DNA from 3 places in the Streptomyces sp. NBC_00554 genome. Region 1 is predicted to be linked to each of the others. Evidence: riboswitches for the same ligand, from Rfam matches in the RefSeq annotation. Region 1 holds a riboswitch; each other region holds the start of a gene.
What was found. A riboswitch is a leader RNA that binds a small molecule or an ion and turns the genes downstream of it on or off. The one in region 1 is predicted to bind cyclic di-AMP.
Positions count from the first base shown of each region.

Region 2: linked by a shared signal. The riboswitch ahead of OG266_RS18085 (LysM peptidoglycan-binding domain-containing protein) and the one ahead of OG266_RS11030 (M23 family metallopeptidase) in region 1 are both predicted to bind cyclic di-AMP.
Region 3: linked by a shared signal. The riboswitch ahead of OG266_RS06325 (peptidoglycan DD-metalloendopeptidase family protein) and the one ahead of OG266_RS11030 (M23 family metallopeptidase) in region 1 are both predicted to bind cyclic di-AMP.

Region 1 covers NZ_CP107799.1:2,527,827-2,537,964, forward strand. Annotated here, with positions in the region: gene OG266_RS11015 (GNAT family N-acetyltransferase) at 1-2,955, opposite strand, end outside; gene OG266_RS11020 (HPr family phosphocarrier protein) at 3,162-3,443, shown strand; gene OG266_RS11025 (GntR family transcriptional regulator) at 3,653-4,348, opposite strand; gene OG266_RS11030 (M23 family metallopeptidase) at 4,561-5,325, opposite strand; cyclic di-AMP (ydaO/yuaA leader) riboswitch at 5,338-5,498, opposite strand; gene OG266_RS11035 (M16 family metallopeptidase) at 5,712-7,100, opposite strand; gene OG266_RS11040 (M16 family metallopeptidase) at 7,097-8,440, opposite strand; gene OG266_RS11045 (DNA topoisomerase (ATP-hydrolyzing) subunit A) at 8,699-10,138, shown strand, end outside.
Region 2 covers NZ_CP107799.1:4,179,192-4,189,329, forward strand. Annotated here, with positions in the region: gene OG266_RS18070 (polyprenyl synthetase family protein) at 156-1,166, opposite strand; gene OG266_RS18075 (peptide MFS transporter) at 1,548-3,056, shown strand; gene OG266_RS18080 (CocE/NonD family hydrolase) at 3,075-5,072, shown strand; cyclic di-AMP (ydaO/yuaA leader) riboswitch at 5,425-5,575, shown strand; gene OG266_RS18085 (LysM peptidoglycan-binding domain-containing protein) at 5,580-6,335, shown strand; gene OG266_RS18090 (hypothetical protein) at 6,521-7,981, shown strand; gene OG266_RS18095 (AAA family ATPase) at 8,078-9,337, shown strand; gene OG266_RS18100 (VWA-like domain-containing protein) at 9,334-10,138, shown strand, end outside.
Region 3 covers NZ_CP107799.1:1,387,945-1,398,082, reverse strand. Annotated here, with positions in the region: gene OG266_RS06330 (alpha-galactosidase) at 1-1,638, shown strand, start outside; cyclic di-AMP (ydaO/yuaA leader) riboswitch at 1,939-2,095, shown strand; gene OG266_RS06325 (peptidoglycan DD-metalloendopeptidase family protein) at 2,100-3,023, shown strand; gene OG266_RS06320 (DUF6250 domain-containing protein) at 3,235-3,954, shown strand; gene OG266_RS06315 (SGNH/GDSL hydrolase family protein) at 4,099-4,884, shown strand; gene OG266_RS06310 (TetR/AcrR family transcriptional regulator) at 4,988-5,608, opposite strand; gene OG266_RS06305 (Glu/Leu/Phe/Val dehydrogenase dimerization domain-containing protein) at 5,691-6,869, opposite strand; gene OG266_RS06300 (MBL fold metallo-hydrolase) at 7,231-8,445, shown strand; gene OG266_RS06295 (ATP-binding protein) at 8,853-10,138, shown strand, end outside.

The DNA of each region.
Region 1 (10,138 bases):
GACGACCTCCGGGTGATCGTCGACCAGCCGCGAGAGGCGCAGCATCAGCTCTTCGAGGGCCGCCGTGTCGACCGGGTCGGAGCCGCGCCAGCCGAAGAGGAGTGGCGCCGTCCGGATCGACCTGACCAGCGAGCCCGCATCCCGGTCGGTGACCGGAATCAGCCGGTGCGCGGTGTCCCCGAGCAGCTCCGAGGCGGCCCCGGCCAGCCCGAACGAGAGGACCGCTCCGGCCGCCGGGTCGATGACGGCCCGTACGACCGTGTCGACCCCGCGCGGCGCCATGGCCTGCACGACCGGCCGCAGCTCGGCCGGCTTCCCAAACAGCTCGGTCAACTCCGCGTACGCCCGCCGCAGTTGCTGCTCGTCCGCCAGATCGAGCCGTACGCCGCCAAGGTCCGCGCGGTGCCGCAGGTGCGGGGCGGTGGTCTTCAGGGCCACCGGGTAGCCGAGCTCGCGGGCGGCCCGCGCCGCGTCGTCCGATGTCGGGGCGGGCAAAGCAGTGTGTACGTCGATGCCGTACCGCCCGAGCAGTTCCCGGGTCTCCTCGGTGCCGAGGGTCAGCCCCTCCCCGCCCTCTTCCTGCGCAAGGAGGGCGTCGATCTGCCCGGCGGCACCCTTCTCATCGATGTCCTCGTACTCCGGCACCCGCCCGGGCTCGGCGGCATCCCGCCGCCACTGGCCGTACCTCACGGCTTCGGCGAGGGCCCGGACCGCACGTTCGGCGGCGGGGTAGGCGGGGATGAGGCGGGAGTCGGGTGGGGGTGTTTTGGCGGTGGGCGGCGGCGCGGCTTCTGCGCCTGGCGGGCGGTCCGCTCGGGCAGTGGGTGACTTCTTGGCTTCCGTGGCGAGCGGTCGGTCCGCTCCCGCGGCGGGCGCGTGCGCGGTCTGCGGGCGTTGCGGTTCCGCAGCGTGCGAGCGGCTCGCTCCGGCGGCGGGCGCGTGCTCTGCCTGCAGGTGCTGCGCTCCCGCCGCCTGCGAGGGGTCCGCTCCGGCGGCCGGCAGCCGCTCCGCTCCCGCGGTGGGCAGGCGTTCCGCAGGGCGGAACGGGTGGGCACCGCCCTCCGCTCCGGGTGCCGTGGCAGCGGCAGGTGGTGCGGTGCTGGCAGCCGCCGACAACGCTTCGGCGAGACCGCCGAGCTCGACGTGCACGACAAGCACAGGCTTGGCCGGAGCCGAGGCGGACGCCGCGAGGAGGGCTTCGGCCAGGGCCGCGTCCCGCGCACCGGTCTCCCCCACCGCCGGGATGGCGGTCACCACGACGGCATCGCACCCGTCATCGGCAAGGGCTTCGGACAGCGCACCCCGGAAGTCCTCCGCCGACGCCCCCGTCGTCAGATCCAACGGCGGCAACGGACGAAGCCCTTCGGCGAGACACGCGTCGTAGGTGAGCAGCCCCAGCGACTCCGAGTTCCCGAGGATCCCCACCCGGGGCCCGTGAGGAAGCGGCTGGCGTGCCAGCAGAAGCCCCGCATCGACGAGCTCGGTGATCGTGTCCACCCGGATCACCCCGGCCTGCCGCAGCAACGCGGACACGGTGGTGTGCGGCAACCGCGTGGCCCGTACCGCATGCCCCTGGGGGGCGGCAGAGTGCCGGGTTCCCTGCACCACGACCAGCGGTTTCACCGCGGCGGTCCGCCGGGCGAGCCGGGTGAACTTGCGCGGGTTGCCGATGGATTCGAGGTACATCAGGGCGACGTCGGTGTCCGGATCGTCGTACCAGTACTGGAGTACGTCGTTGCCGGACACGTCCGCCCGGTTCCCGGAGGAGACGAAGGTCGACACACCGGTGGTGCCGGTGACGCCGCCGCCGCGCCGGTGCAGCCGGGAGAGCAGGGCGATCCCGATCGCACCCGACTGGGCGAACAGGCCTATCCGTCCGGGCCGCGGCATCTCCGGCGCGAGCGAGGCGTTGAGCCGCACCTCGGGGGATGTGTTGATGACCCCGAAGGCATTGGGGCCGATGATGCGCATGCCGTACGTACGGGCTTGGCGCACCAGTTCGCGCTGGCGTTCCCGCCCTTCGGCGCCGCTCTCGGCGTACCCCGCCGACACGACCACGAGCCCCTGCACGCCGTGCTCACCGCACTCCGCGACGACCTCGGGGACGTACTGCGCGGGCACGGCGACGACCGCGAGGTCGACGGGCTCGCCGATGTCACCGATGGAGCGGTACGCGGGGACTCCGTCGAGCTCGCTCTCCTGGACCGCTCTGTTCACGGCGTACAGCCGCCCCGTGAAGCCGGCGTCGCGGAGGTTCGTGAGGACGCTGCGGCCCACGCCACCGGGCGTGCGGCCGGCGCCGATGACGGCGACCGAGCCGGGGGCGAGCAGCCGGTGCACGGACCGGGCCTCGGCGCGCTGCTCCCGCGCGCGCTGCACGGCGAGCGACTTGTCGGTGGGTTCGAGGTCGAACTCCAGGCGTACGACGCCGTCCTCGAAGTGCCGCTTCTGCTGGTACCCGGCGTCCGTGAACACCTTGATCATCTTATTGTTGGCCGGCAGTACCTCGGCGGCGAACCGGCGGATGTCCCGCTCGCGGGCCACGGCCGCGATGTGTTCGAGGAGGGCGGAGGCGACGCCGCGCCCCTGGTGGGCGTCCTGGACGAGGAAGGCGACCTCGGCCTCGTCGGCGGGCGCGGAGGCGGGCAGGCCGTCGGCGTTGATGCGGTCGTAGCGTACGGTGGCGATGAACTCGCCGCCCACCGTGGCCGCGAGTCCCACCCGGTCCACAAAGTCGTGGTGCGTGAAGCGGTGGACGTCCTTCGCGGACAGGCGCGGATACGGCGCGAAGAAGCGGTAGTACTTCGACTCGTCGGAGACCTGCTGGTAGAAGCTGACCAGACGCTCGGCGTCATCGACGGTGATGGGCCTGACGCGTGCCGTGCCGCCGTCGCGCAGCACCACGTCCGCCTCCCAGTGGGAGGGGTACTCGTGCCGGTCCGACGAGTTCTGCATGCGCCCACAGTACGGCTCGCGTACGACAACGGCGCGAGGCAGTCTTGGGGGACCGAAGTCGGATCCAGGCCGGGATCCGACGACGGGGTTCGGGACGGCCCCAGACGGCAACAGACGGTTTGTCACCGAATGGGCCCGCTCCGGACACGCTTCACGATATGGGACACTGGTCTAGACAACCTGAGACATCTGAAGGGCAGCATCACATGGCTGAGCGCCGCGTCAACGTCGGCTGGGCCGAGGGCCTCCACGCCCGCCCCGCCTCCATCTTCGTCCGGGCGGCCACGGCCTCCGGCGTCCCCGTGACGATCGCCAAGGCTGACGGCAACCCCGTCAACGCGGCCTCCATGCTCGCGGTCCTCGGCCTGGGTGCCCAGGGCGGCGAGGAGATCGTCCTCGCGTCCGAGGCCGAGGGCGCGGACGTCGCCCTCGACCGTCTGGCGAAGCTGGTCGCCGAGGGGCTCGAGGAGCTTCCCGAGACCGTCTGAGACACCTCTTTGCGCCTTAACCGGCGCCGCTCTCGCGGTGGTGGTTGCGCGCCGTTGGGGTTTCTCAATTGATGGTTGGGGTGTTCGACGCTCCAAAAAATGCCACGCAGGGCCCGTCCGAATTATCGGGCGGGCCCTTCGCAATTCCATTGTGCGGGCAGCATAAATAATCTCCCGCGAATTACTCCTCTTTGTATACGGCGCTCTTGTTAATGCCGCAGGCCCGTCATGTTTACGGGATGTTGCGAAGTCCTCACACGGTCCGGGCGATCTCCCGCGCCGGGAAAGCGAAGCCGGTGCGCGGCCGTCGCGCGTTCGGTGTGCAGGGCCGTGATCGCCCGGGCCCGCTCACTGTCGCCGCGCGCCACGGCGTCCACGATCCCGCCGTGCTCGGCCCAGGATTCCGCGGGGTTGGCCGGTGCCTCGACCGCGTACATCCAGGCGATCTTGTGCCGCAGCTGGGCGAGCGTGGAGGTCAGCGCGGTGCTTCCGGAGGCCTGCGCGAGGGTCTCGTGGAACCAGCCGCCCAGCGAGCGCAGATCCTCGCTGTTGCCCCTCCTGGCCCGCTCCTGACCCAGCCTGACCAGGCCTCGGAGCACCTTGAGGTGGGCTTCGGTGCGGCGCTGTGCGGCCCGCGCGGCGCCCAGCGGCTCAAGGAGCATGCGCATCTCGAGCAGGTCCCCGGCCTCCTGCTCGGTCGGCTCCGCGACACACGCGCCCGCGTGCCGCCGGGTGACGACGAAGCCCTCGGCTTCCAGCGTGCGCAGGGCCTCACGCACGGGGACGCGCGAGACGCCGTAGCGGCGCGCGAGCAGTTCCTCGGTGAGCCGGCTGCCGCGCTCGTAGACACCCGCGACGATGTCGTCGCGGATCGCTGTGCATACCGAGTGCGCAGGAACACGCATACCGGACCTCCGCTTTAATCCCCGTGAAACGCCGTCGATTGACGCTTGTTCAGTGACTCTATTGCAGAGACTCGGAATTTCCGATGGCGGACCGGAATCCATGGATATTTTTTGGACAGGAAGCGGTTCGAAACCACAAGGCCCCGGCTCGTGCGAGCCGGGGCCTTGTACAGGTACGTAAGCGAGTGATCAGTCGTTCATGCCGGGCGGCGTCAGACGTTCACACCGTGCGAGCGGAGGTACGCGACGGGGTCGATGTCCGAGCCGTACTCGGCGGTCGTCCGGGCCTCGAAGTGGAGGTGCGGCCCGGTGGTGTTGCCGGTGGACCCGGAGAGGCCTATCTGCCGGCCCGGGGTGACCGTCTGGCCCACGGAGACGCCGATGGACGACAGGTGGCCGTACTGCGTGTACGTGCCGTCGTTCATCTTGATGACGATGTTGTTGCCGTAGGCGCCGCCCCAGCCGGCCTCGACGACGGTGCCGGAGCCGACCGCGTGGACCGAGGTGCCGGACGCGGCATGGAAGTCGATGCCGGTGTGGCTGCCGGAGGACCAGAGGCTGCCGCCGGTCTTGTAGCCGGTGGAGACGTACGAGCCGGTGACCGGTGAGACGAAGGTGTTGAGGCGCTTGCGCTCGGCCTCGCGGGCGGCGCGCTCCTTGGCCTCGCGCTCCTCCTTGGCCTTCTCCTCGGCCTTCTTCTTCGCGGCCGCGTCGGCCTTCTTCTTCGCGGCTGCCTCGTCGGCGGCGTGCTGCTGGGCCGCGGCCTGCGCGTCGATCTGGTCGGCGATCGAGTCACCGATCTCGATGGCCTGGGTCAGACCGGTCTGCTCGACCGAGTTGTCCGCGGCGAGCGCCGGGGAGGCCAGGGAGCCGAGGACGCCGGTGGTGGTGAGCGCCGCGACGCCGATGGCGTTCTTGGTCGTGCGCTGCACGCGGCTCGGGCGACGGTGCTTGCCTGTGCCACAGGTGAACGCCATGTAGGGGCTGATCCTTTCCTTCCTTCTCGCCTACCGGGTTAGCTGACGGGTTCGGAGCAGGAAGGTCTCCTACGGACCACCTCCGGAGAGGGCGTCCGATTCACCCCAGGGACTACGTGTGGGTCCCCGGCTCCCCTGGCTCACGCCGTACGGGGACTAAGCGATGGCTGTCCGGTGCCGCGGGCGCGGCGCACTGCCTGACGAACAGCCGGACCGACGCTAAACGGGACATCTTTCAATCGACAAACGGATCACGGCTTTTGTAGCGCATGCCACAGGGCAGACAGGCAACCTCTCTATCAATACGGACAAATGGGGGCCCAGGAGACTCCGTGGTCTCCTGGGCCCCCATGGGAGCGTGCTGTTCCGCTCTGTCCTACTCGGCCCTACTCCGCCGGAACGACGCTCACTTCACCGATTCCGAGCGCCTTGACGGGCTCCTCGATCGTCGCGGCGTCGCCCACCAGGACGGTCACCAGGCGGTCCACCGGGAAGGCGCTCACGGCGGCCGCGGTGGCCTCCACGGTGCCGGTGGCGGCGAGCTGCTGATACAGCGTCGCCTGGTAGTCGTCGGGCAGGTGCTGCTCGACCTGGTCGGCCAGCGTGCCCGCGACGGCCGCCGCCGTCTCGAACTTGAGGGGCGCCACACCCACCAGGTTCTGTACGGCGATGTCGCGCTCGGCGTCCGTCAGGCCCTCCGCGGCGAGGGTGCGCAGCACCTTCCAGAGGTCGTCGAGTGCCGGGCCGGTGTTCGGGGTGTCCACGGAGCCGCTGATGGCGAGCATCGCGATACCGGTGCCGTCCGGGGCCGAGCGCAGCACCTGGCCGAACGCCCGCACACCGTAGGTGTAACCCTTCTCCTCGCGCAGGACGCGGTCCAGACGCGAGGTGAGGGTGCCGCCGAGGCAGTACGTGCCGAGCACCTGGGCGGGCCAGACGCGGTCGTGCCGGTCGGCGCCGACACGGCCGATGAGCAGCTGCGTCTGGACGGCGCCGGGGCGGTCCACGATGACGACACGGCCGGTGTCGTCGGCGGTCACCGGCGGCACGGGGCGCGGCTCGGCGGACGAGCCGGTCCAGGCGCCGAGCGTGTCGGCGAGCAGCGCGTCGACGTCGACCCCGGTGAGGTCGCCGACGATCACGGTGGTGGCCGTGGCGGGGCGTACGTGCTTCTCGTAGAAGGCGCGTACGGCTCCCGAGTCGATCGCCTCGACCGTCTCCTCGGTGCCCTGGCGCGGACGGGACATGCGCGAGGTGGCCGGGAACAGCTCCTTGGAGAGCTCCTTCGCGGCGCGGCGTGCCGGGTTGGCGGTCTCGTGCGGGATCTCGTCCAGCCGGTTGCGCACCAGCCGCTCGACCTCGCTGTCCGCGAACGCCGGTGCCCTCAGGGCGTCGGCGAGCAGATCGAGCGCCTTCGGGAGGCGCGAGACGGGGACTTCGAGCGACAGGCGTACGCCGGGGTGGTCGGCGTACGAGTCGAGCGTGGCCCCGCAGCGCTCCAGCTCGGCCGCGAACTCCTCGGCGGAGAGCTTGTCGGTGCCCTCGGAGAAGGCCCTCGCCATGATCGTGGCGATGCCGTCGAGGCCCGCGGGCTCGGCCTCCAGCGGCGCGGCGAGCAGCACCTCCACGGCGACGACCTGCTGGCCGGGGCGGTGGCAGCGCAGCACGGTCAGGCCGTTGCCGAGGGTGCCACGGTCGGGTGCGGGGAACGCCCACGGCCTGGCCTCGCCGGCCTGCGGCTGGGGGTGGAACTCCATGGTGGCGAGCTCGGTCACTTCGCCGCCTCCTCGTCGGTGTCTTCGGCGTCTTCAGTGGCGATCGGTTCGTAGACGAGAACCGCGCGGTTGTCGGGGCGCAGGCGGGACTTGGCGACCTCCTGGACCTCCTCGGCGGTGATGTCGAGGACGCGCTGTACGGCGGTCAGGGCGAGCTGCGGGTCGCCGAACAGGACGGCGTACCGGCACAGTTCGTCGGCGCGGCCCGCGACCGTACCGAGCCTGTCCAGCCACTCGCGCTCCAACTGGGCCTGGGCGCGCTCCATCTCCTCGGCCGTGGGGCCCTCCTCGGCGAACCGGGCGAGCTCCTCGTCCACGGCGGCCTCGATGACGGGGACCTCGACATCGCCGGAGGTCTTCACGTCAAGCCATCCCAGGGAGGGCGCTCCGGCGAGCCGCAGCAGGCCGAACCCGGCCGCGACGGCGGTGCGGTCGCGGCGTACGAGCCGGTTGTAGAGCCGGGAGGACTCGCCGCCACCGAGGACGGTCAGCGCCAGGTCGGCGGCGTCACCCGCGCGCGTGCCGTCCTCCGGGAGCCGGTAGGCGGCCATCAGCGCGCGCGAGGGGACCTCTTCCTCGACGACCTCGCGCAGCTCCTCGCCCATGGTGTCGGGCAGGGCGCCGTCGCGCGGGGCGGGCTTGCCGTCGTGCCCGGCGATGGAGCCGAAGTACTTCTCGATCCAGGCGAGCGTCTGCTCGGGGTCGATGTCCCCGACGACCGAGAGCACCGCGTTGTTGGGCGCGTAGTACGTGCGGAAGAACGCGCGGGCGTCCTCCAGGGTGGCCGCGTCCAGGTCTGCCATCGACCCGATCGGGGTGTGGTGGTACGGGTGGCCCTCCGGGTACGCAAGGGCGGTCAGCTTCTCGAACGCGGTCCCGTAGGGCACGTTGTCGTAGCGCTGCCGCCGCTCGTTCTTGACGACGTCCCGCTGGTTCTCCATGGACTCATCGTCGAGCGCGGCGAGCAGCGAGCCCATGCGGTCCGCCTCCAGCCAGAGGGCGAGCTCCAGCTGGTGGGTGGGCATGGTCTCGAAGTAGTTGGTGCGCTCGAAGCTGGTGGTGCCGTTCAGCGAACCACCGGCTCCCTGCACCAGCTCGAAGTGGCCGTTGCCCTTCACCTGTCCCGAGCCCTGGAACATCAGGTGCTCGAAGAGGTGGGCAAGTCCTGTACGCCCCTTGACCTCGTGGCGCGAGCCGACGTCGTACCAGAGGCACACCGCGGCGACCGGGGTCAGGTGGTCCTCGGAGAGCACCACGCGCAGGCCGTTGGCCAGGCGGTGCTCGGTCGCTGTCAGCCCGCCGGAGCCTGCCTCAGCTGTGGCCGTGTGACCCATGGGCATGTACGTCCCTTCGATCGCGGAAAACTACGGATTTCCTGTCGGTCCTGCCACTGTATGCAAGCGCGCGGACAGCTGGCGAAGTTCCCGCGCCTCCTACGCCCAGAGCGAGAATCGCGAACGGCGAACGACCCTGCGACGGACCCTCGAAAGCCCTCAACGGACGGGTCGTGGTCCGCGTTGTCAGTGGGGCGGTCCACAATGGTGCGCGTCAGAACCCGTTCATGCCCCGGCAGAGACTGTGAAGGAGTCGCAGCAGCGATGGCCCGCCGTAGCACGAAGACCCCGCCGCCCGACGACTTCGAGGAGCGCATCCTCGACATCGACGTCGTCGACGAGATGCAGGGCTCCTTCCTCGAGTACGCGTACTCGGTCATCTACTCCCGAGCCCTGCCGGACGCCCGCGACGGCCTCAAGCCGGTGCACCGCCGCATCGTCTACCAGATGAACGAGATGGGCCTGCGCCCCGACCGCGGCTATGTGAAGTGCGCCCGCGTCATCGGCGAGGTCATGGGTAAGCTCCACCCGCACGGCGACTCGTCGATCTACGACGCGCTGGTGCGCCTGGCCCAGCCCTTCTCGATGCGCCTGCCGCTGGTCGACGGCCACGGCAACTTCGGCTCGCTCGGCAACGACGACCCGCCGGCCGCCATGCGTTACACCGAGTGCCGGATGGCCGACGCCACGTCGCTCATGACCGAGTCCATCGAAGAGGACACGGTCGACTTCGCGCCGAACTACGACGGCCAGGAGCAGGAACCGGGCGTCCTCCCGGCGGCGTACCCGAACCTGCTGGTCAACGGCGCGTCGGGCATCGCCGTTGGCATGGCCACAAACATGCCGCCGCACAACCTCGGCGAGGTCATCGCGGCCGCCCGCCACCTGATCCGCTACCCGGGCGCCGACCTGGACACGCTGATGAAGCACGTCCCCGGCCCCGACCTGCCCACCGGCGGCCGGATCATCGGCCTCTCCGGGATCAGGGACGCGTACGAGAGCGGCCGCGGCACCTTCAAGATCCGCGCCACGGTGTCGGTGGAGGACGTGACGGCCCGGCGCAAGGGCCTCGTCGTCACCGAACTGCCCTTCACCGTCGGCCCGGAGAAGGTGATCGCCAAGATCAAGGACCTGGTCGGCGCCAAGAAGCTGCAGGGCATCGCCGACGTGAAGGACCTCACGGACCGCACGCACGGCCTGCGCCTGGTCATCGAGATCAAGAACGGCTTCGTGCCCGAGGCGGTCCTGGAGCAGCTCTACAAACTGACGCCGATGGAGGAGTCCTTCGGCATCAACAACGTGGCGCTGGTGGACGGCCAGCCCCTCACCCTCGGCCTCAAGGAGCTCCTCGAGGTCTACCTCGACCACCGCTTCGAGGTCGTACGCCGCCGCAGCGAGTTCCGCCGCACCAAGAAGCGCGACCGGCTGCACCTGGTCGAGGGCCTCCTCGTCGCCCTGATCGACATCGACGAGGTCATCCGCCTCATCCGCTCCAGCGACAACTCGGCGCAGGCCAAGGAGCGCCTGATCGAGCGCTTCTCGCTCAGCGACATCCAGACGCAGTACATCCTGGACACGCCGCTGCGCCGGCTGACCAGGTTCGACCGCATCGAGCTGGAGTCGGAGCGCGACCGGCTCAACGGCGAGATCGACGAGCTGACCGGCATCCTGGATTCGGACTCGGAGCTGCGCAAGCTGGTCTCC
Region 2 (10,138 bases), 1.7 Mb from region 1:
TTCTGTTTTCTCCCCGTATCTCAGCTGACGCCCCCTGCGTCAGCTTCTGGGAGGACATACGGACTCGATCTCAGACTGGACTCAATCCAAGTATGTGACGTACGCCACAACAAGTCCGGCGGGTTCCTGAGGGGCTACGGGGCTACGGGGGCAGGTCACCCCGCCCGGTGCACCACCAGGTCGCACAGCTCGACCAGCGCGGCCTTCGCGTCGCACTCCGGCAACGGAGCCAGCGCGGCCCGCGCGTCCTCCGCGTACCGAACGGTGTCCCTGCGAGCCTGCTCAAGAGCCGGGTGCTCCCGCAGCCGGGCCAGCGCCTCGGCGTGCCGGGCGTCGTCCGTCATGTCGGAGTCCAGCAACTCGCACAGCGCGATGTCCTCGGCGAGACCGAGCCGTGCCACCCGCTCACGCAGGCGCAGCACCGGCATCGTGGGAATCCCCTCGCGGAGATCCGTCCCGGGCGTCTTACCCGACTCGTGCGGGTCGGACGCGATGTCCAGCACATCGTCCGCGAGCTGGAAGGCGACGCCCAGCCGCTCCCCGTACTGGGTCAGCACGTCCACGACCGTCTCGTCGGCCCCGGACATCATCGCGCCGAACCGGCACGCGACGGCGACCAGGGAGCCGGTCTTGCCGCTCAGCACATCGAGGTAGTGGTCGACCGGGTCACGCCCGTCGCGCGGGCCCGCGGTCTCCAGAATCTGTCCGGTGACGAGCCGTTCGAACGCCTCGGCCTGGATCCGCACGGCGTCGGGACCGAGGTCCGCCAGGATGTAGGAGGCGCGCGCGAAGAGGAAGTCTCCGGTGAGGACGGCCACCGAGTTGCCCCAGCGGGTGTTGGCGCTGGGCACCCCGCGCCGTACGTCCGCCTCGTCCATGACGTCGTCGTGGTACAGCGTGGCGAGATGCGTCAGCTCGACGACCACGGCCGAGGGCACGACACCCGGCGCGTAGGGATCGCCGAACTGCGAGGCGAGCGTCACGAGCAGCGGCCTGAACCGCTTTCCACCCGCACGCACGAGGTGCTGGGCGGCTTCCGTGATGAAGGGGACCTCGCTCTTGGTGGCTTCGAGCAAACCCTCCTCGACAGCCGCCAATCCGGCCTGGACATCGGCTTCGAGAGCCTGGTCCCGCACGCTCAGCCCGAACGGCCCGACGACGGTCACGAGAGGTTCTCCTGTCTGCTGACGATCACATGGCGAACTCGGTCGATCATTCGGTCGGTGACGCGGTTTGTCGATGTGTCGCTGCCATCACTCAAGTCAGCGTATCCGGTCACGTTTCGATCACCACGAGCGCCCACCGTCCCTGTAGCCGACTTCCCTCACGAGTTCCCCCGGGCGGGAGGGACGGGGCACAGCCCGGGCGGTATCCGATCACGAGAGGTATGTTCTTGATCAACTAATACGAGCCGATATCCGCCTACTTGCCACACTCCCCGGTGACCCGCAGCGTCCCCGGCGCGCCCCGTCACCCCGTGCCCCGCAGCGTGCCCAACGCCCCCGTCACCCCGTGCCCCGCAGCGACCAGCAAGGAGACCGGCCGCCGTGTCCCGAAGCACCGTCGAAACCGAGCCCGGCGGCGAGCCGCCGCCGCCTCCGGGTGACGACCACGCCTTCTTCGGCCAGCCCAGGGGCCTGCTCACCCTCTCCGGCCTGGAGGTCTGGGAACGCTTCTCGTTCCTCGGCATGCAGGCGATCCTCGTCCTCTACTTCGCCGACACCGTCGCCCACGGCGGTTTGGGCATGTCGTCGGGCACGGCCGCCTCGGTGTCGGCCGCGTACGGAACGCTCGTCTATCTGGTCTCGGTCGCCGGCGGCTGGCTCGCCGACCGGATGCTCGGCTCGTACCGCGCGGTCCTGTGGGGCGGCATCCTGATCGCCTGCGGCCACTACTCCATGGCGGTGCCGACGGCCACCATGACCTGGGTCGGCCTGGGCCTGATCAGCGCGGGCACCGGCCTGCTCAAGCCCAACGTCGCCACCATGGTCGGCAAGCTCTACCGCACCGACGACGACCGCCGCGACGCCGGCTTCGCCCTCTACTACATGGCGATCAACATCGGCGCCTTCGCGGGCCCGCTCATCACCGGCTGGCTCGGCGACCACCGGGGCTGGCACTGGGGTTTCTCGGCGGCGGCGGTCGGCATGACCTTCGGCCTGATCCAGTACGTCATGGGCCGCCGTCACCTGGCCGGACGCAAGCGCGCGGCGGAATTCGCGCTCGCTCCCGACGCGATGCGCCGCGCGGTCCTGCTGATCGTCCTCGGCATCCTCGCGGCGGCCGTGCTCGCGACTCTCCTCGCGGTGGTCGGCTACCTGACGATGGACCGCTTCGTCGACCTGCTCACCCTCATCTCGGTGATCGCGCCGGTCGTCTACTTCGTAGTGATGTTCAAGAGCCCCCGGGTGACGGACGCCGAACGCGGCCGCCTCCGCCCGTACATCGTCCTCTTCCTCGCCTCGACGGTCTTCAACTTCATCCTCTTCCAGGCGTACTCGACGATGATGCTGCTCGCGGCGTCGAACGCCGAGACCACGATCCTCGGTTACGACTTCCCGGCCAGCTGGTACGCCTCCGCGCTCGGCGCCTTCGAGGTCGCCCTCGCGCCCGTGGTCGCCGCGCTGTGGGTCCGGATGGGCCACCGCCAGCCGCACGCCTCCAACAAGATCGCGATCGGGGTCGTGCTCGGCGGTCTGTCGTTCCTCCTGATGGTGCTGCCGACCAGCGGCCACAGCAGCGACGACTATCTGATGTCCGCGTGGTGGATCGTCGGCTCCTACTTCCTGCTCGGCCTCGGCGACATCCTCCTGGAGACCTCCGGCATGTCGGCCACCACGAAGCTCGCCCCGGCCGCCTTCACCAGCCAGACGATGTCCCTCTGGTTCCTGTCCCTCGCGCTCGCCAACGGCATCCAGGCCCAGACCGTGAAGCTCTACGACGACGTCTCCAAGCCGGCCTACTTCGGCGTCAACGGCGCGATCGCGGTGGCCGCGGGCCTCGCCGTGATGGCACTCGCGCCGTGGCTGCGCCGCACGATGCACCCCGTCCACTGAAGCCACTGGGATCCCATCATGCGCATCCGTACGTCCTTCCCCTACGAGACGGCTCACGAGGACGTCCTCATCCCGCTCCCGGACGGCACCCGCCTGTACGCCCGCATCTGGCGCCCGCTGACCGACGAGCCCGTACCTGCGCTCCTCGAGTACCTCCCGTACCGGCTCACGGACTGGACCGCGCCGCGCGACTGGCAACGCCATCCCTGGTACGCCGGTCACGGCTACGCCTCCGTCCGCGTGGACGTCCGCGGCCACGGCAACTCGGAGGGCATGCCGACGGACGAGTACTCGGCGGTGGAGCTGGCCGACGGGGTTGAGGTGGTCAACTGGCTGGCGTCCCAGCCCTGGTGCTCGGGCAGGGTCGGCATGTTCGGCATCTCCTGGGGCGGCTTCAACTCGCTCCAGATCGCGGCCCTCGCGCCCGAACCGCTCAAGGCGATCGTCACGGTCTGCTCGGCGGACGACCGCTACGACAGCGACGTGCACTACATGGGAGGTTCCGTCCTCGCCGTCGACATGCACGCCTGGGCCGCCACCATGCTCGCCTTCGTCGCCCGCCCGCCGGACCCGGTGCACGTGGGCGAGGTGATGTGGCACGACATGTGGGTGAAGCGGCTGGAGGCGGTGGACCCCTTCATCCACACCTGGCTCGAGCACCAGACGCGGGACGCGTACTGGCGCCACGGCAGCGTCTGCGAGGACTACGGCGCGATCCAGGCCGCCGTCCTCGCGGTGGGCGGCTGGCACGACCCGTACCGGGACACGGTGTTGCGCCTGGTCGAGAACCTGCCACCGGATCGCGTACGAGGCCTGATCGGCCCCTGGTCCCACCAGTACCCGGACCGGGGCCTGCCGCCGGGACCGGCGATCGGCTTCCTCCAGGAGACGCTGCGCTGGTGGGACCACTGGCTGCGCGACGGGGACACGGGCGTGATGTCGGAACCGCTCCTCCGCTCGTACGTCATGGACTCGCACCGCCCGGCAACGGTGTACGACGTGTTGCCGGGCCGGTGGGTGGGCGACGAGGCCTGGCCGTCCCCCTCCGTGACACCGGTCTCGTACGGCCTCCAGGGCGCGCCGGTACTGGTGCGCTCCCCGCAGCACACGGGCGTGGACGCGGGCCGCTTCTTCCCCTTCGGGAACGACGCGGACCTGCCGCCGGACCAGCGGGAGGAGGACGGGCGTTCGGCCTGCTTCGAGTTCGAAGTCCCGCAGGAGACCTGGGTGTTGGGCCGCCCGAAGGTGCGGTTGCGGCTGACGTCCTGGGCCGAGCGCGGCCAGGTGATCGCCCGGGTCTGCGACGTGGCCCCCGACGGCTCCTCCACACTCGTCACCCGTGGCGTCCTGAACCTGTCAGCACGCCATGGCCGTGACCAGGCGGTTCCCTGGAAACCGGGCTCTACGGAGGACGTGCTTTTCGACCTGAACGGCATCGGCCACGCCTTCCCGTCCGGTCACCGCATCCGCCTCGCGGTCTCCTCCGCGTACTGGCCGTGGATCTGGCCCCAGCCCGGCTCGGAGGCGGGCTTCACCCTGGACCCGGCGGGCAGCGCCCTCGAACTCCCCGTACGGGCAAGGCAGTCGTCGTCCCCGATCACCTTCGAGGAGCCGGAGGAGTCCGAACCCCTGGGCGTCGTCGTACCGGCGACCCTCGACGAACCACGCCCCGAACGCCTCGTCGTACGCGACGTCGCCAAGGGCGAGTGGCGCCTCGAAGTCGACCCCCGCTACGGCGGCACCCGCGTCTATCCCGACGGCCTCGAATTCACGGAGGACGCGGTGGAGACGTACACGATCAATGAGTCGGATCCGCTGTCGGCCCGGACGCGGTCGACCTGGTCGATCCGGCTGCATCGGCCGGATTTGCCTTGGGATGCGCGGGTCTCCACAACCTCCGAAATCACCTGCGATGCCGATGACTTCATCACCTTGAACGAGCTGATCTGCAAGGACGGGGACGAAGTGGTGTTCCACCGGACGTGGGAGCGGCGAATTCCGCGGACTGCGGGCTAGGGCCTGATCCGCCGGACAGGCCCTAGGCGGCCGCCGGTCATCGTGCCTTCGAGCGTCCAGCGATTGCCCGTATTGCACCTAGATTGCCCGCGTCGCCGCTTTGTTCATGCTTGGTCGCGTGAAATGGGTCACGTCCGGACAAGATCGACATCTGACCCCGGTTCACAATTGCCCATTCGCGAAAGGCAAGTTGAGTTTCACATTCCGGTGGAATCGGGCGATTCTCGCTGCAATCCACCGAGGCAAAAGCGATCTACGCCGCGAAATCGGGCCTTGTTCCCGACATGTGCTCTCGCATACGTTCGCGTCGATCCAGGCGGAACGCCGAATCCTGCCGCCGCCCGGAAACCCACCCACCCACGCGCTCACGGCAGGAGCGGGGGACCCAGGTAAGCCGCCGATCCGGACACCGGAACGGCTAGGGGTGAAGCCGCACCCACCACGCGGCCGGGCAGCTCCCGCCCGAACCCGACAGCTCACCTCGCAGGCGCCGGAGAGGAATTCGTCATGCCCGCACGAGGCAAGCACCGCCGCCCCAGGACCAACCACCTCACCCGCGGCATGGTCGCGGCGGGAACGGGCGGAGCCGCGCTCGCACTCCCCCTGGTGAGCGCGACCGGCGCCCACGCCGCCACCCAGGCGTCCGTGCCCGCCCAGGTGACCGCGGCGGCGAAGTCCGCTCCCGCCGCCGTGCCCGACGTCAAGCTCGTCACGTACAAGGTCGCCGCGGGCGACACCTTGTCCAAGATCGCGCGGGAACACACCAAGGACGGCAGCTGGCAGACGCTCTACAAGGCCAACGCCGCGGTCATCGGCAGCGACCCGGCGGCGCTGCGTCCGGGCACCACCCTGACGGTTGGCACGAAAACTGCCCAAACGTCCACGAAGTCGACCGGCTCCACCACGGAATCCGCGGCGGCCCCCGCCACCACCACGACCTACACGGACGACCTCGACGGCTGGATCAAGGAGTCCCTGGACGTCATGGCCAAGGCCGGAATCCCCGGCACCTACGACGGCATCCACCGCAACATCATTCGCGAGTCCGCGGGGAACCCCCTGGCCATCAACAACTGGGACTCCAACGCCGCCGCCGGCACCCCCTCCAAGGGCCTCCTCCAGGTCATCGACCCGACCTTCGCCGCCTACCACGTGGCCGGCACCTCGATGGACCCCTACGACCCGGTCGCGAACATCACGGCGGCCTGCAACTACGCCGCGGCGAAGTACGGTTCGATCGACAACGTCAACGGGGCCTACTGAGCAGGCAGTTCATCTCCGTACGACCGCCGGCGGACAGCTGGCGCATGGAACCGGCAGATCCATGCGCCTCTCCATGCGCCACAAAAATGCACCTGCCGGATCGCGGTCGGGAGCGTTATGCTCGCAGCGATGATGACTCAATCCGTAGGCAGATTGGGGGTCCCATCCGCGCAAGGTGAGTGCTGATGCTCACTCGGACCGCGAATGGGGATTCCCGCCTTTCCTTCTGGCTGCGCGTGCGCGAGTTCGCCGTGCCGCCCTCCATGATCGAGACTGCGACCGCCCGCCGCTCCGCCGGGGACTGGGCGGGGGCGTGTGCCGCCGCAGGTATCGACGTCGATTTCAATCTGCGTTCCGTGGCGCGCACGCATGGCCACGACCTCGCGGCCCGGATCCGGGCCGATCTCCGCCATCTGGCTCCCGACCTGTTGCGCTGGCACCTGCCGAGGGTCGCTCCTGACGGGCTGCTGCGCCCGGGGCTGACCATCGCCCTGGCACGGTACGAGTACGTGGCCGCGGGGCGTGAGGGCGCGCACCCGGTGTACCTCGTGGTCCGGACTCCGCCCGCCTGGGCGGACGCCGGCCAGCGGATCAGCCTCGCGCTGTGGGGCGGCCCCGGCTTCGAGTCCGGCTCATACCGGCATCCGCATCCTCACCCTCATCCTCATCCCAACCGGCGGTACCGGCTCGACCTGCACCGGCACCTGTGGGACGCGCGCAGGGCCGACGAGCTGAGGGTCCGGTCCGGGGCCGATCGGCCGCGCGCCCCCTCCGCCGACCCGGATCCGGATCCGGATCCGCTGGGGATGGTGCCGCAGGAACGCCGGTGTGCTGTCGACCGATGGGCGGCCGAGGCGGGGATCCTGCTGCACGCCGAAGGGCGTACGGACGGCACCGGTACCGTCGCCGTGCGGATCGGGGCCCGGCATCGGCTGGCCCTGAAGCTGACCGCGGACAGGGACGGCCTCGCGCCACCCGTCATGCGGATCGCCGCGGCGCCCACGGACGGCAGCGCCTCCGCACTGCCGGTACTGCCCGACGCGGCGACCTGGGTGCTGCCCGACCTGGAGCTGATCCGCACCGGTTCGCTCGAGGTCGACCGGCTGCATCCACTGGTCGCCTCGGCACTGATGACGGGTCGCTCGCCGACCCGCTCCTCCCCCGTTCCGGACCGGGCCGCGGGCCAACCGCGACTCGTGGAGTGCCGTGGGGCCGAGCACCGGATCGGCCTGGTCGACGGGGTACTGGCGGCGCTGGACCACGACCCCGCCGAGGTCCGCCGGGAGGAACTGCTGGTCGCGCTCACCGGCACTCCGCTCCCCTGTCTGCAGGCCATCGACGAGGCACACCGGCGTCCGGACTGTCTCGCCGGCGTCCGCGAACGCCTGGTCCACGGCGACACCGCCGGCGCGCTGGCCGTCGTCGAAGGCCTGCTCGGCCCCGACGCGGTGCTGCGCGGCGGCGCCCTGCGGGACGAGCTGGAGGCGGCCGCGGCACGGCGGATCACGTACGGGTTGTTCAGGGCGGGCCTGATCGGACCCGCGCCGGGACCCGGGCCCGACGGCATCAGCTGCCACCCGGCTTGTCACCGTCCCCGTGAACGCGGGCGCTCGCGCCCGCGCCCGCGCCGGGCGACCTTGCGCTGACGCGGGGAGACCTCGCGACCCCGGAGGGACCTTCGTCCCCCGCTCCCGGAGGGGCCTTCGTCCCCGTACCCACCACGAACCCAAAGGTGATCAAACATGCCCACTTGCACCCCGTCCGCCGCAGCCACCACTCCCACCTCCCAACTCGACGTAGCCGGCGACCTGCTGACCCTGCTGCGCAACGCCACCACCGAACCGCGCCCCGACGTCCAACTGGAGGCCCTGACACTGGCCGTGGCCGCCGACCTGCCGGTACTCCTGTGGGGTGAGCCGGGGATCGGCAAGACCGCTGCCCTGACACAGCTCGCCGCGGCCCTCGATCTTCCGCTGACCACGGTGATCGCCAGCGTCCACGAACCGTCCGACTTCTCGGGGCTGCCCATCATCGGAGACGATCCCGCGGAACAGGGCGTCCCAATGGCCCCGCCGGACTGGGCAGTTCGCCTGGTACGGGCCGGTCGGGGGCTGCTCTTCCTGGACGAGCTGTCCACCGCGCCGCCGGCCGTTCAAGCCGCCCTGCTCCGCCTCGTGCTCGAGCGGCGCATCGGCTCACTTCAACTGCCGCCCGGCGTACGGATCGTGGCCGCCGCCAATCCGCGATCCTCGGCTGCCGACGGCTGGGAACTGAGCCCGCCGCTGGCCAACCGGTTCGTCCATCTCCAGTGGACCCACGACCACGACGTCGTCGTACGCGGCCTCGGCGGGACCTGGCCCCGGGCGACACTGCCGCTGCTCGCCCCGGAGAGGTTGCCGGAGGCCGTGGACTTCGCCCGCCGCGCGGTGTGCGGACTCCTCACCGGCCGGCCCAAACTCGTACACCAACTGCCCAGCAACGAAACCCGCCGGGGCGGCCCCTGGCCCTCACCCCGGAGCTGGGAGATGACCCTGTGCCTGATCGCCTTCGCGACCGCGGCCGGCTCCTCCCGGGAGGTGCTTTCCATGCTGGTCAGAGGCACGGTCGGGGACGGTCCGGGCCTGGAACTGCTGGCAAGCCTGGACCGGATGGACCTCCCGGACCCCGAATCGCTTCTCGCCGACCCGACGGGTGCCGCCCTGCCCGAGAGGGGAGACCTGCGCCAAGCAGTGCTCGACGGTGTGGTGGCGGCGGTCCGCAAGCGTCCGGAGAAGTCCCGGTGGGACGCGGCGTGGGCGCTCCTGGTCCGGGCGGTGGAGACCGGAGCCCCGGACCTGGTGGTCGTCCCCGCGACCACGCTCGCCACACTGCGCCAGGAGGACTGGGACGTTCCGGCAACGATCGAGCAGCTCGCCGGAGCGGTGTCCCTGTCCCGGCGCGCGGACCACGCGGCGACACAGGCCGCCACCCGTGCCGCGGTCACCGCGAAGGCCGGACGATGACGACCTCGAACCCGGGCCTGGCCCCGGACCCGGACCCGGACCCGGACGCATCGGGGACGCTGAGCCCCGGCCCCAGCCCCAGCCACGACGTCGGCCTCGACCTCGACCTCGACAAGCTCTTCGCCGCCCGACTGCACGCCGCCCGCGCCCGGCCCTACTTGGCGACAGCCCTGTTCGCCCTGCACACCGTGGAGTCGCGCCGGGTGCCGACGATGGCCGTCGACCGGCACTGGCGGTGCTACGTCTCGCCGGCCTTCGTGGACCGGACCCCGGTGGAGGAACTGGCCGCGGTATGGGTCCACGAGGTCTCCCACCTGCTCCGCGACCACCACGGGCGCAGCGACCGATACGCCCGGGAACACGAGCTGACCGGCCCCGGGGAACGACTCCGGATGAACATCGCCGCCGACTGCGAGATCAACGACGACGCGTTCGGCGACGGGCTGATCCAGCCCGAGGACGCCGTCGTACCGGGGACCTTGGGGCTGCCCGACGGCCAGCTCATGGAGACCTATCTGGGCCACATACGGCTCAGCCTGTACGCACAGCACGCGGCCTGGCTGGACTGCGGCAGCGGCGCCGACGGACTCGACCGGGAGTGGGAGCTGGGACCGGACGGTGCGCACGGCCTCAGCGCGCAGGAACGGGACGCGGTCCGGTTCCGGGTGGCGCAGGGCATCAAGGCCCGCCAGGGTCACTCCCCGCAGGGATGGCGACGATGGGCGGAGGAGGTGTTCCACCCGCCGCAGCCGTGGCGGGAGTTGCTCGGAGCGGCGGTCCGCTCGGCGGCCTCCGGCTCCG
Region 3 (10,138 bases), 1.1 Mb from region 1:
GCCGACTCCGCGACCTGGACACTGCCCGAGCGTGACGGCTGGCGGCTGTCCCAGCTGCACGGGCGGTGGGCGGCCGAGTCCCGGCTCGTACGATCGCACCTCACCTACGGCGAGAAGGTCATCGGCAGCCGACGCGGGCACACCGGGCACCAGCACCTGCCGTGGGTCGCGCTCGACAGCGAGGCGACCGAGGAGAGCGGCGAGGTGTACGGGTGCGCGCTCGGCTGGTCGGGCTCGTGGCGGATCTCCGTGGCCCAACTCCCCGACGCGCGCGTGCAGATCACCGGCGGCGCCGGGTACGACGACTCGGGTCTGCTGCGCCTGGAGCCGGGGGAGTCGTTCACCACGCCCGTCTTCGCGGGGCTCTGGAGCGACGGCGGCTTCGGCGGGGCGAGCCGCGCCTGGCACGCGTACCAGCGCATGTACGTCATCCCGGACGTGGACCAGGACCGGCCCGTGCTCTACAACTCCTGGGAGGCCACCGACTTCGGCATCTCGGAGGACCAGCAGCGCAAGCTCGCGCGGCGGGCCGCGGCCATGGGTGTCGAGCTGTTCGTGGTCGACGACGGCTGGTTCGGGGCGCGCACCAGCGACCGCGCGGGGCTCGGCGACTGGACGCCCAACCCGGACCGCTTCCCGGCCGGCCTGAAGCCGCTCGCCGAGGACGTACACGCGCTGGGTATGCGGTTCGGCATCTGGGTCGAGCCGGAAATGGTCAATCCGGACAGCGAGCTGTACCGCGCGCACCCCGACTGGGTGCAGTTCCAGCAGGGGCGAACCAGGACGGAGTACCGCAATCAGCTCGTACTGAATCTCGCGCGCCCGGACGTCCAGGAGTACCTGTGGGAGCAGCTCGACGGACTGCTCTCCAGCGCCCCCATCGACTACGTGAAGTGGGACTTCAATCGCTGTTTCACGGATGCGGGTTGGCCGGGCGAGCGCTATCCGCAGAAGCTGTGGGTGGCGCACGTGGAGGCCCTGTACGGCCTTCTGGACCGGCTGCGGGCCGCGCACCCCGGTGTCGCGTTCGAGTCCTGCTCGGGCGGTGGCGGCCGTATCGACCTGGGTGTCATGGCCCGTACGGACCAGGTGTGGACCTCCGACAACACCGACCCGCTCGACCGGCTCGCCATCCAGGACGGCTTCAGCCAGATCCACCCGGCCCGGATCATGGCCGCCTGGGTCACGGACAGCCCGAACACGCAGCTCAACGGGCGGGTCAGCTCGCTGCGCTTCCGGTTCGTGAGCGCGATGGCCGGGGTACTCGGCGTCGGCGGCGACCTGAGTGAGTGGAGTGAGCAGGAGCTCGCCGAAGCGCGGGACTGGGTGGAGCTGTACAAGGAGATCCGGCCCGTCGTGCAGCGCGGTGACCTCTACCGGCTGCGGCCCCCGGAGGGTGGGCTGAGCGCGGTGCAGTACGTCCATGGCGACGAGGTCGTCGTCCTCGCCTGGCTCCAGGCCCAGCGTCACGGTGAGCCGGTCGCGCGGCTCCGGCTACGCGGACTCGACCCGACACAAGCGTACGAGTGCCGCGAAACGGGCGAAATGCACAGAGGTGCGGTACTGCTGCATCACGGGGTGAGGGCGGGGCTGCGCGGGGATCTCGATGCGACGGTTATCCGCCTGCGTCGCATGTGACTGTTCTGTCCGAATTAGCTGCTTCATTACAACTGGCCCTGGAATAAGGTGCCGTGGGTCGACGTGCGTGAGCAGCGTCATATTCGTGACGATGTGTTGCGACACCTTTTTGTCAACCTGCCCGAATTCCCGGGCTATTTGAGAGGCCGGAAAGGTCATCAGTCCACAGAGGGTGACGGGAATTCCGGCATGGATCAAGGGGGTGACGTCCACAGAAAGCCCACATGGTTGTCGACGCGCTCTCATTTCGCTTACGTTCGCCATCAATCCGGACGGACGCCCAATCCTGCCGCCGCCCGGAATCCGCACTCACCCGTATGTGGCAGGAGCGGGGGACCCACAGGTAAGACGCCTGTTCCGGTCTCCGGAACGGCTAGGGGTATAGCCGCGCAGCCGCGTGGCCGGGCATCTCCAGCCCGCACCCGACAGCTCACCTCGCAGGCGCCGGAGAGGAATTCGTCATGCCCGCGAAGGGTAAGCACCGCCGTCCCAAGTCCCAGCGTTTCACGCGCTCGATCGCCGTTGCCGGAACGGGTGGCGCCGCGCTCGCGCTGCCACTGATGGGGGCCACCGGTGCCCATGCAGCGACTCCGACGGCCACGGTTTCCTCGACTCAGGAAAAGGCCGCAACGGCTCAGGAAAAGGCCGCCACCTCTGCTCCGGCCGCCGCCAAGAAGACCGCGACGAAGACCTACGCGGTAAAGGCGGGCGACTCTCTTTCGAAGATCGCCACCGACCAGAGTGTCAGCGGCGGCTGGAAGAAGCTGTACTCGGACAACCGCAAGGCTGTCGGCGAGGACCCGGCTCTCATCCATCCCGGCCTGAAGCTGACGATCGGCAAGAAGGCCGCGTCGAGCGGCACCACTGAGTCGTCCGCCAAGTCGAAGTCGTCCACCCAGTCGTCCAAGTCTTCCGAGTCGTCCACCAAGACGGCCGCCGAGACCACGACCCCGGCGACCGACACGGCGAGCAGCTCCGGCTACACCCTGCCGGTCGAGGGCGCCACCGTCGGCACCGCCTACAAGACCGCCGGCAGCATGTGGTCCAGCGGCTACCACACCGGCGTGGACTTCGTGGTCCCGACCGGCACCACCATCAAGTCCATCGCCGCGGGCACCGTCGTCTCGGCGGGCTGGGGCGGCGCGTACGGCAACCAGGTCGTCATCCAGCACGCCGACGGCCAGTACTCGCAGTACGCCCACATGTCCTCCCTCTCCGTCTCGGCGGGCCAGACCGTGACCGAGGGGCAGCAGATCGGCCTCTCCGGCGCGACCGGCAATGTCACCGGACCGCACCTGCACTTCGAGATCCGCACGACGCCGGACTATGGCTCGGACGTGGACCCGGTCGCGTACCTGCGCGCGCACGGTGTCACCGTCGGCTGACGCCTCTCCCTCACCTCCGAAGGCCGGACCCCACGATCCCCGGGGTCCGGCCTTCGGTGTTTCGTGGCCGACGGACCGCGTTCCTTCGGATTCATGAGCGGCACATTGCGGTCTTGTGGACAGCCCGGACGAGGTGTCGACAGACGTGCCGCGGTGGCCGCACAGTGATCTCCGTAAGCGCTTTCTAATCGCCTCGGAGGTCCGCTTTCCCGTGACGACCACTCGTAGAACCTTCGGAGCCCTGGCCGCCGGTGCCGCTCTCGCGGCGCTCGTCCCGGCCACCGCCGCGAGCGCCTCGCCGCGCTACCGCCGGGGCGAGCTCCTGGCCCACGACAGCTTCCGGCACGGACTCGGTCAATGGGCCGCCGAACTGGAGAACGGCGGCACGGTCATGGCCTCGCGCGGTGTCCTGGACATCGACGTGCCGGACGGCGCGACGGTCTGGTTCAGACGGAAGCTCGAAGGGCCGTACGTCATCGAGTACACCGCGACGCCGGTCTCCGCGGGCGGTGTCAACGACCGGGTGTCCGACCTGAACAACTTCTGGAACGCCGTCGACGTCCGCTCCCCGGAGGACCTCTTCGCCACGCCTCGGGGCGGCGCGCTCGCGGAGTACGACTACTTGAAGGCGTACTACGTCGGATACGGCGCCAACACGAACACGACGACGAGGCTGCGCCGTTACGTCGGCGAGGCCGGCGTGCGTCCACTGATCAGCGACTACACGGAGCCGCTGCTCACGGCGAACGAACCGAACCGGGTGCGGATCGTGTCGGACGGCTCCACCGTCCAGTGGTGTAACAACGGGCGGCTGGTCTTCGACTACAGCGACCCGGAGCCGTACACGAGTGGGCACTTCGCGTTCCGCACCACCTGGAGTCACTTCAGGATCACGGACTTCCAGGTGTGGCGGCTGTTCAACCGCCCCTGACAGGCCCTTATTCCGAGCTTGACCCAGACTTTATGAGTGGCTTATCTCACCACACGTCAACCCCTTCCTACGGTCGCGTAGCTCACACCCGAAGGTGAATCATGGGCCGATGTGGCAGACGATTCGAAGAGTGTCAACAGATCAGTGATCGGGTCGTACGTGGCGGTGGGGGACAGCTTCACCGAGGGCGTCGGCGACCCCGGGCCTGACGGGGCCTTTGTCGGCTGGGCCGACCGGTTCGCGGTACTTCTCGCGGACCGGCAGCCCGAAGGCGACTTCAACTACACCAATCTCGCCGTGCGCGGCAAACTGCTCGACCAGATCGTCGAGGACCAGCTCTCCAGGGCGAAGGAACTCGCGCCGGACCTGGTCTCCTTCTGCGCGGGCGGCAACGACATCATCCGGCCCGGCGTCGACCCCGACGAGGTCGCGGAGCGTTTCGAGCGCGCGGTCGCCGATCTCACCTCACATGTCGGCACCGTCATGGTGACGACCGGATTCGACACCCGTGGCGTGCCCGTGCTGAAGCACATGCGCGGCAAGATCGCCACGTACAACGGGCATATACGGGCCGTCGCCGACCGGTATGGCTGCCATGTCCTCGACCTGTGGTCCCTGAAGACGATTCAGGACCGCCGCGCCTGGGACGGCGACCGTCTGCACCTGTCACCCGAGGGCCACACCCGCGTCGCGCTCCGGGCCGGCCAGGTCCTCGGCCTCGAAGTGCCGGCCGACCCGGACCAGCCGTGGCCGCCCCTTCCGCCGCGCGGCACGCTCGAGGCCAGGCGCGACAACATCCACTGGGCGCGCGAGTACCTGGTCCCGTGGATCGGGCGGCGCCTGCGCGGCGAGTCCTCCGGGGATCATGTGGCGGCCAAGGGGACGCTCTCGCCGGACGAGATCAAGACGTGGATCGACGCGGTGGCCTGAACCGGGGCGCGATGCCGGGCTCGACGGCTGAGTGAGGGGTGGTTGGTGGTGCCGGGACCCGGCACCACCAACCACCCCTCGACGTTCCGGAGAGGCGCGTGCCTCAGCGCACCGCCGCCGTCAACGCCTCGCGGTCGAGGCCCAGTTCGCGTGCGAGCGCCTCGTCCACCCACTCGTGGGTCCGCGCTCGCGAAACGGCACCCGCGTACGAGGTCATCTGGACGGCGAGACCGTCGAGCAGCGCGGTGAGCCGCAGGGCCGTGCCGGTGGGGTCCGGGCAGCGGAACTCACCCGCGGCCACTCCCTCCGCGATTACCTCGATGATCGCGGCCTTCCACTGCTTGTCGAGGTAGCACGTGACCTCCCGCAGCGCGGGCTCGCGCAGTGCGGCCGCCCAGCCCTCGATCCACAGCCGCCAGCCCTTGGCCTGCCCGGTCGGCGCGTACCAGCGCACCGCGGCCCGCAGCCGTCGCAGCGCCGACGTACGACGGCCGAGCAGCTTGCGCAGATGGGCCAGATCGTCCTCGGCCGCGTATGTGAACGCCTCGGCGACCAGCTTCTCCTTGGTCGAGAAGTGGTACAGCACCAGCGCGTTGCTCACTCCGAGTGCCGAGGCAACATCGGCGATCCGTACCGCCGCCACGCCGCGCGCCTCGATCTGTTCGACGGCGGCGCGCAGCAACTCCTCACGCCGCTCCGCCACGTTCAAACGCACTCTCGCCACGCGGCAACCCTAATCCCTCGCCAGAGGTGGTGTTGGAGCCGGGTCTCCTTGGTTCGCGCTGGTCGTGCCGGTGGTCCCGCCGTCATCCGTACCAGCCGAACCGCTCCGCGATCACCGGCAGCCGGTCGGCGACGATGGCGTGCGCGGCGGCCCGCGGTGTGATCCCGTCGGCCTCCGCGCGGGCCAGCGTCCGGTCGATGAGGGCGCGCATGGAGTGCCGTGTGTACGCGAACGCCTCGTCCGCGTCCGCGCCGATGTCGCCGAACAGCGTCCACCACCACCAGGCGTTCGTCCCGGAGTTGACCACGACGTCCGGCAGCACGATGACCCCGCGCGCCGCGAGCAGTTCCTCCGCCTCCGCCAGAACCGGCATGTTGGCCGCCTCGACGACCCAGCGGGCGGTGATCCGGCGCTGGTTCACGGTGTCGATCGCGTACGAGACCGCCGCGGGCACCAGCACCTCCGCGTCGACGGACAGCCAGGCGTCGCCCGGCAGTTCACGGTCGGCCGGGCGCAGCGCCGAACGGTCGACCGTCCCGTACGCGTCCCGTGCCGCGAGCAGCGCGTCGACGTCGAGGCCCTCAGGGTTGGCGATCGTGCCCTTGATGTCGGCGACGGCCACCAGCGTGAGTCCCGCGCGCGTGAGGAAGCGTGCCGTGGCCCCTCCCATGGTGCCAAGTCCCTGCACGGCGAAGCGCGTTCCCGCGTACGGCGTCCCGGCGCGGTCCAGAGCCGCGAGCACCGACTCGGCGACACCGCAGCCGCCGACCAGCTCGTCGAGCCCGATCCCGTCCACCTCGACCGCGAAGGCGTCCGCGAGCCGCCGTCTGGCCGCCACCTCGTCGTCGAGCAGCGGGTACACGGCCTGGATGGACGAGACGAGCCCCGCCTCCTCGGCGGCCCTGTCGACCAGGTCCTGGGTGAGGCCGAGATCCTCGCCCGTGGTCCAGAAGCTCTCGATGTACGGGCGCATGGCGCGCAGGTAGCGCACCAGAAGGCCGTACGCCGCCGGGTCCTGGGGATCGCAGTCGATGCCGCCCTTGGCGCCGCCGAGCGGGATGTAGCGGCCCTCGGGGTTGTAGTGCAGGGCTTCTTTCATGGTCATGCCCCGGGCGAGCCCCGCGACCTCGTCCAGCGTGCAGCCCGCCCGCATCCGCAGCCCGCCGCTGGCGACGCCCCGTACGAGCCGGTCGACCACGAGGAATCCCTGGTGGCCGGTGACGTGGTCGGTCCAGGTGAGCAGCATCAGGGGGGCGGTCACGGGGTCTCCTCGGTACGGCGGTCAGGGGGCTGGAGGGCCGGCGCGAGGCCCACCGCCGTGGGGGTGTCGGAGTCCTCGGTACATGGTGTCTCCAAAGGCGGCCGGATGTACGGGGCCGGACGGTCACATTACGCGTACTGAACCGTCAGTCAGTAACCGGGCTCGCGTCGTGGAACCGAACACGCGTCCGCCCCGTGGACGGCGGAACGCGCGTCCCGTGGCCAGGAAGAAGAGCGGGCGCCGTGGGGTTGTGGAGATACAGGCCATGGGGTCACGGAAATTGTGCTGTGACAGGGCCGACCCGGCGCTGTCAGAGGCGGCGACCATAATGAAAGCCTGACTGACTCCACCTGGAGGTACTGTGACCGGTTTCCGTACCCTGAGCTCCGGGCTCCGCGCGCTGCGGCCCGCCGCCTTCGGCGCGGATCCGGCGGGTGAGCGCCTGGAGCGCATCCGCAGATCGCCGAACTTCGCGGACGGTGTCTTCAAGAACCCGGCGGGTACCCCTCGGCCGGACGGCGCGATGCGCGAGTTCGCGAAGACCTTCTTCCGCAAGGAGGAGCGGGTCCTGCGCGCCCCGGCGGGCACGGTGCCGGTGCACGCCACGACGCTCGCCGACCTGGGTAGGCCCGCGCCCACCGGGCTACGGCTCACGTGGATGGGGCACTCCAGCGTCCTCGCCGAGATCGACGGGCACCGCGTGCTGTTCGACCCGGTCTGGGGTGAGCGCTGTTCTCCGTTCGACTTCGCCGGACCCAAGCGGCTGCACCCGGTACCGCTGCCGCTGGCCGCGCTCGGCCCGGTCGACGTCGTCGTCATCTCGCACGATCACTACGACCATCTCGACCTGCCCACGATCAAGGCCCTGGCCGACTCGGACACGCTGTTCGCGGTGCCGCTCGGTGTCGGCGCCCACCTGGAGCGCTGGGGTGTGTCGGCGGACCGGCTGCGTGAGCTGGACTGGAACGAGTCGACGAAGGTCGGGGGAATCACCCTGACCGCCACGCCGGCCCGCCACTTCTGCGGCCGGGGCCTGCGCAACACCCAGCACACGCTCTGGGCGTCCTGGGTGGTGGCGGGCGATGAGCACCGGATCTACCACAGCGGCGACACCGGCTATTTCGAGGGCTTCAAGGACATCGGCGCCGAGCACGGCCCGTTCGACGCCACGATGATCCAGATCGGGGCGTACAGCGAGTTCTGGCCGGACATCCACATGACGCCCGAGGAGGGCATGCGCGCCCACCTGGGCCTTCAGGGCGGGCGGACCAGCGGCGTCATGCTGCCGATCCACTGGGCGACGTTCAACCTGGCGGCCCACCCGTGGGCGGAGCCCGGCGAGGGGTCGATCGCGGCCGCGGACGCGGCCGGTGCGCGGGTCGCGCTGCCCCGCCCCGGAGAGCCCTTCGAACCGACGGCCGAGACCGTTCCGTCCGAGCCCTGGTGGCGCGCCGTGGCCGTCACGCCGGAGGGTGGCTGGCCCGCTGCTCAGAAGACCACGGTCAGCACACCGGGTGACGTCGCCGCCGGGACCAAGGAAGGCACCGGGGAGCCGGAAACGGTGCCCGCGGGCTGATTCTCGGATCACGGGGGCTGATTTTTCGATCGACGGCGAGGGCCGGGGAGCGCACTGCTCCCCGGCCCTCGCCGTTTGTTCCCGACCGCTTCTGACCAGCTCTGATCGAATCCGGACCGCGACGCGAACACGTGTCCGAGGGTGTTATCGGTCTGTCGTACGAGGCCTCATACCAGAGCGGGACCCTGGCCGTGGGAGTTTGTCAACTGCCCACCGCACATGATGCGTTGCCGACTACTGTCAGTTGCCGTCGGGCGACGCGGGGTCGAATTTTTCGGCTCTCTCGACCGGCACCGCGATGACGCACGACCGAGTCGCGCAGACCTGCGGGAGCCCCAGGGGGCATCCGACCCGTCTCCGACCCGTCAGAGGCCCCCCACCCCCGACGTACCAGTACGAGGACGCCGATGTCTCACCTTCGCGCACCGGCCGCACGCGCAGACCGCCGTGAGGGCGGACGGCACGGACGGCCGGTCGCCCACACCGCACCCTCGCTGCCCGAGACCCACCTGCGGCCCCAGCTGCTGCGCCTCGCGGTGCTGCCGCCGACCGCGGTGGCCCTCAGCGCGTGCGCGGCTGTGCTCTTCACCGTCCGCTCGACCGGCGCACGCCCCACGCTCATCCTGTGGGCCGTGCTCGCGGGCGCCGTGGGCGTGGCGCTCGCGGGCATCGTGATCGCCGCCGTGGCCGCCGACCGGGCCGCCACGTCCGTGCACGAGCGGATAGGCGCCCTGCGCCGCACAACCGCCCGCACCGAGGGCGACCTGCGTGCCCTCGTGGAAGGACTGCGCCGAGGCGAGAGCCCGCCGGCGCGCAAAGCGCGTCGCCAGCCCCCCGCCGACGCCGACGACTTCGAGCTGCTCGCGGCCGACCTCTCGCGCGCCCACGACGGCGCCGTCACCGCCGTCGTACAGGCCGCGCAGCTCTCCAGCCACGCGGGCAGCGAGCAGAAGGTCGAGGTCTTCGTCAATCTGGCGCGGCGGCTTCAGTCTCTCGTGCACCGCGAGATCTCGATCCTCGACGAGCTCGAGAACGAGATCGAGGACCCGGATCTGCTCAAGGGGCTCTTCCACATCGACCATCTCGCCACCCGCATCCGGCGGCACGCCGAGAACCTCGCCGTGCTCGGCGGCGCCGTCTCGCGCCGGCAGTGGAGCAACCCCGTCTCCATGACCGAGGTGCTGCGGTCCGCGATCGCCGAGGTCGAGCAGTACTCGCGGGTGAAGCTGGTGCCTCCGATCGACGGCACCCTGCGCGGGCACGCCGTCGCCGACGTCATCCATCTGCTGGCCGAACTCGTCGAGAACGCCACGGTGTTCTCGGCCCCGCACACCCAAGTGCTGCTGCGCGTCAATCTCGTGACCTCCGGACTCGCCGTCGAGGTCGAGGACCGGGGCCTGGGCATGCCGCTCGGCGAACAGAACAAGATGAACGCCCTGCTCGCCGATCCCGACCAGGTCAATGTCGCCAGCCTGCTCCAGGACGGCCGCATCGGGTTGTTCGTGGTCTCGCAGATCGCCCGGCGGCACGGCATCCATGTGCGGCTGCAGAACAATATCTACGGCGGTGTCCAAGCCGTACTCGTCGTGCCGCAGGCGCTGTTGGGGACGGCGCAGGGCGACCCCGGAGTACTCACACGGGCGCAGCCGCAGGAGCCGGGCGCGGACCGGCGCCCGCCGGCCAGACCGCAGGC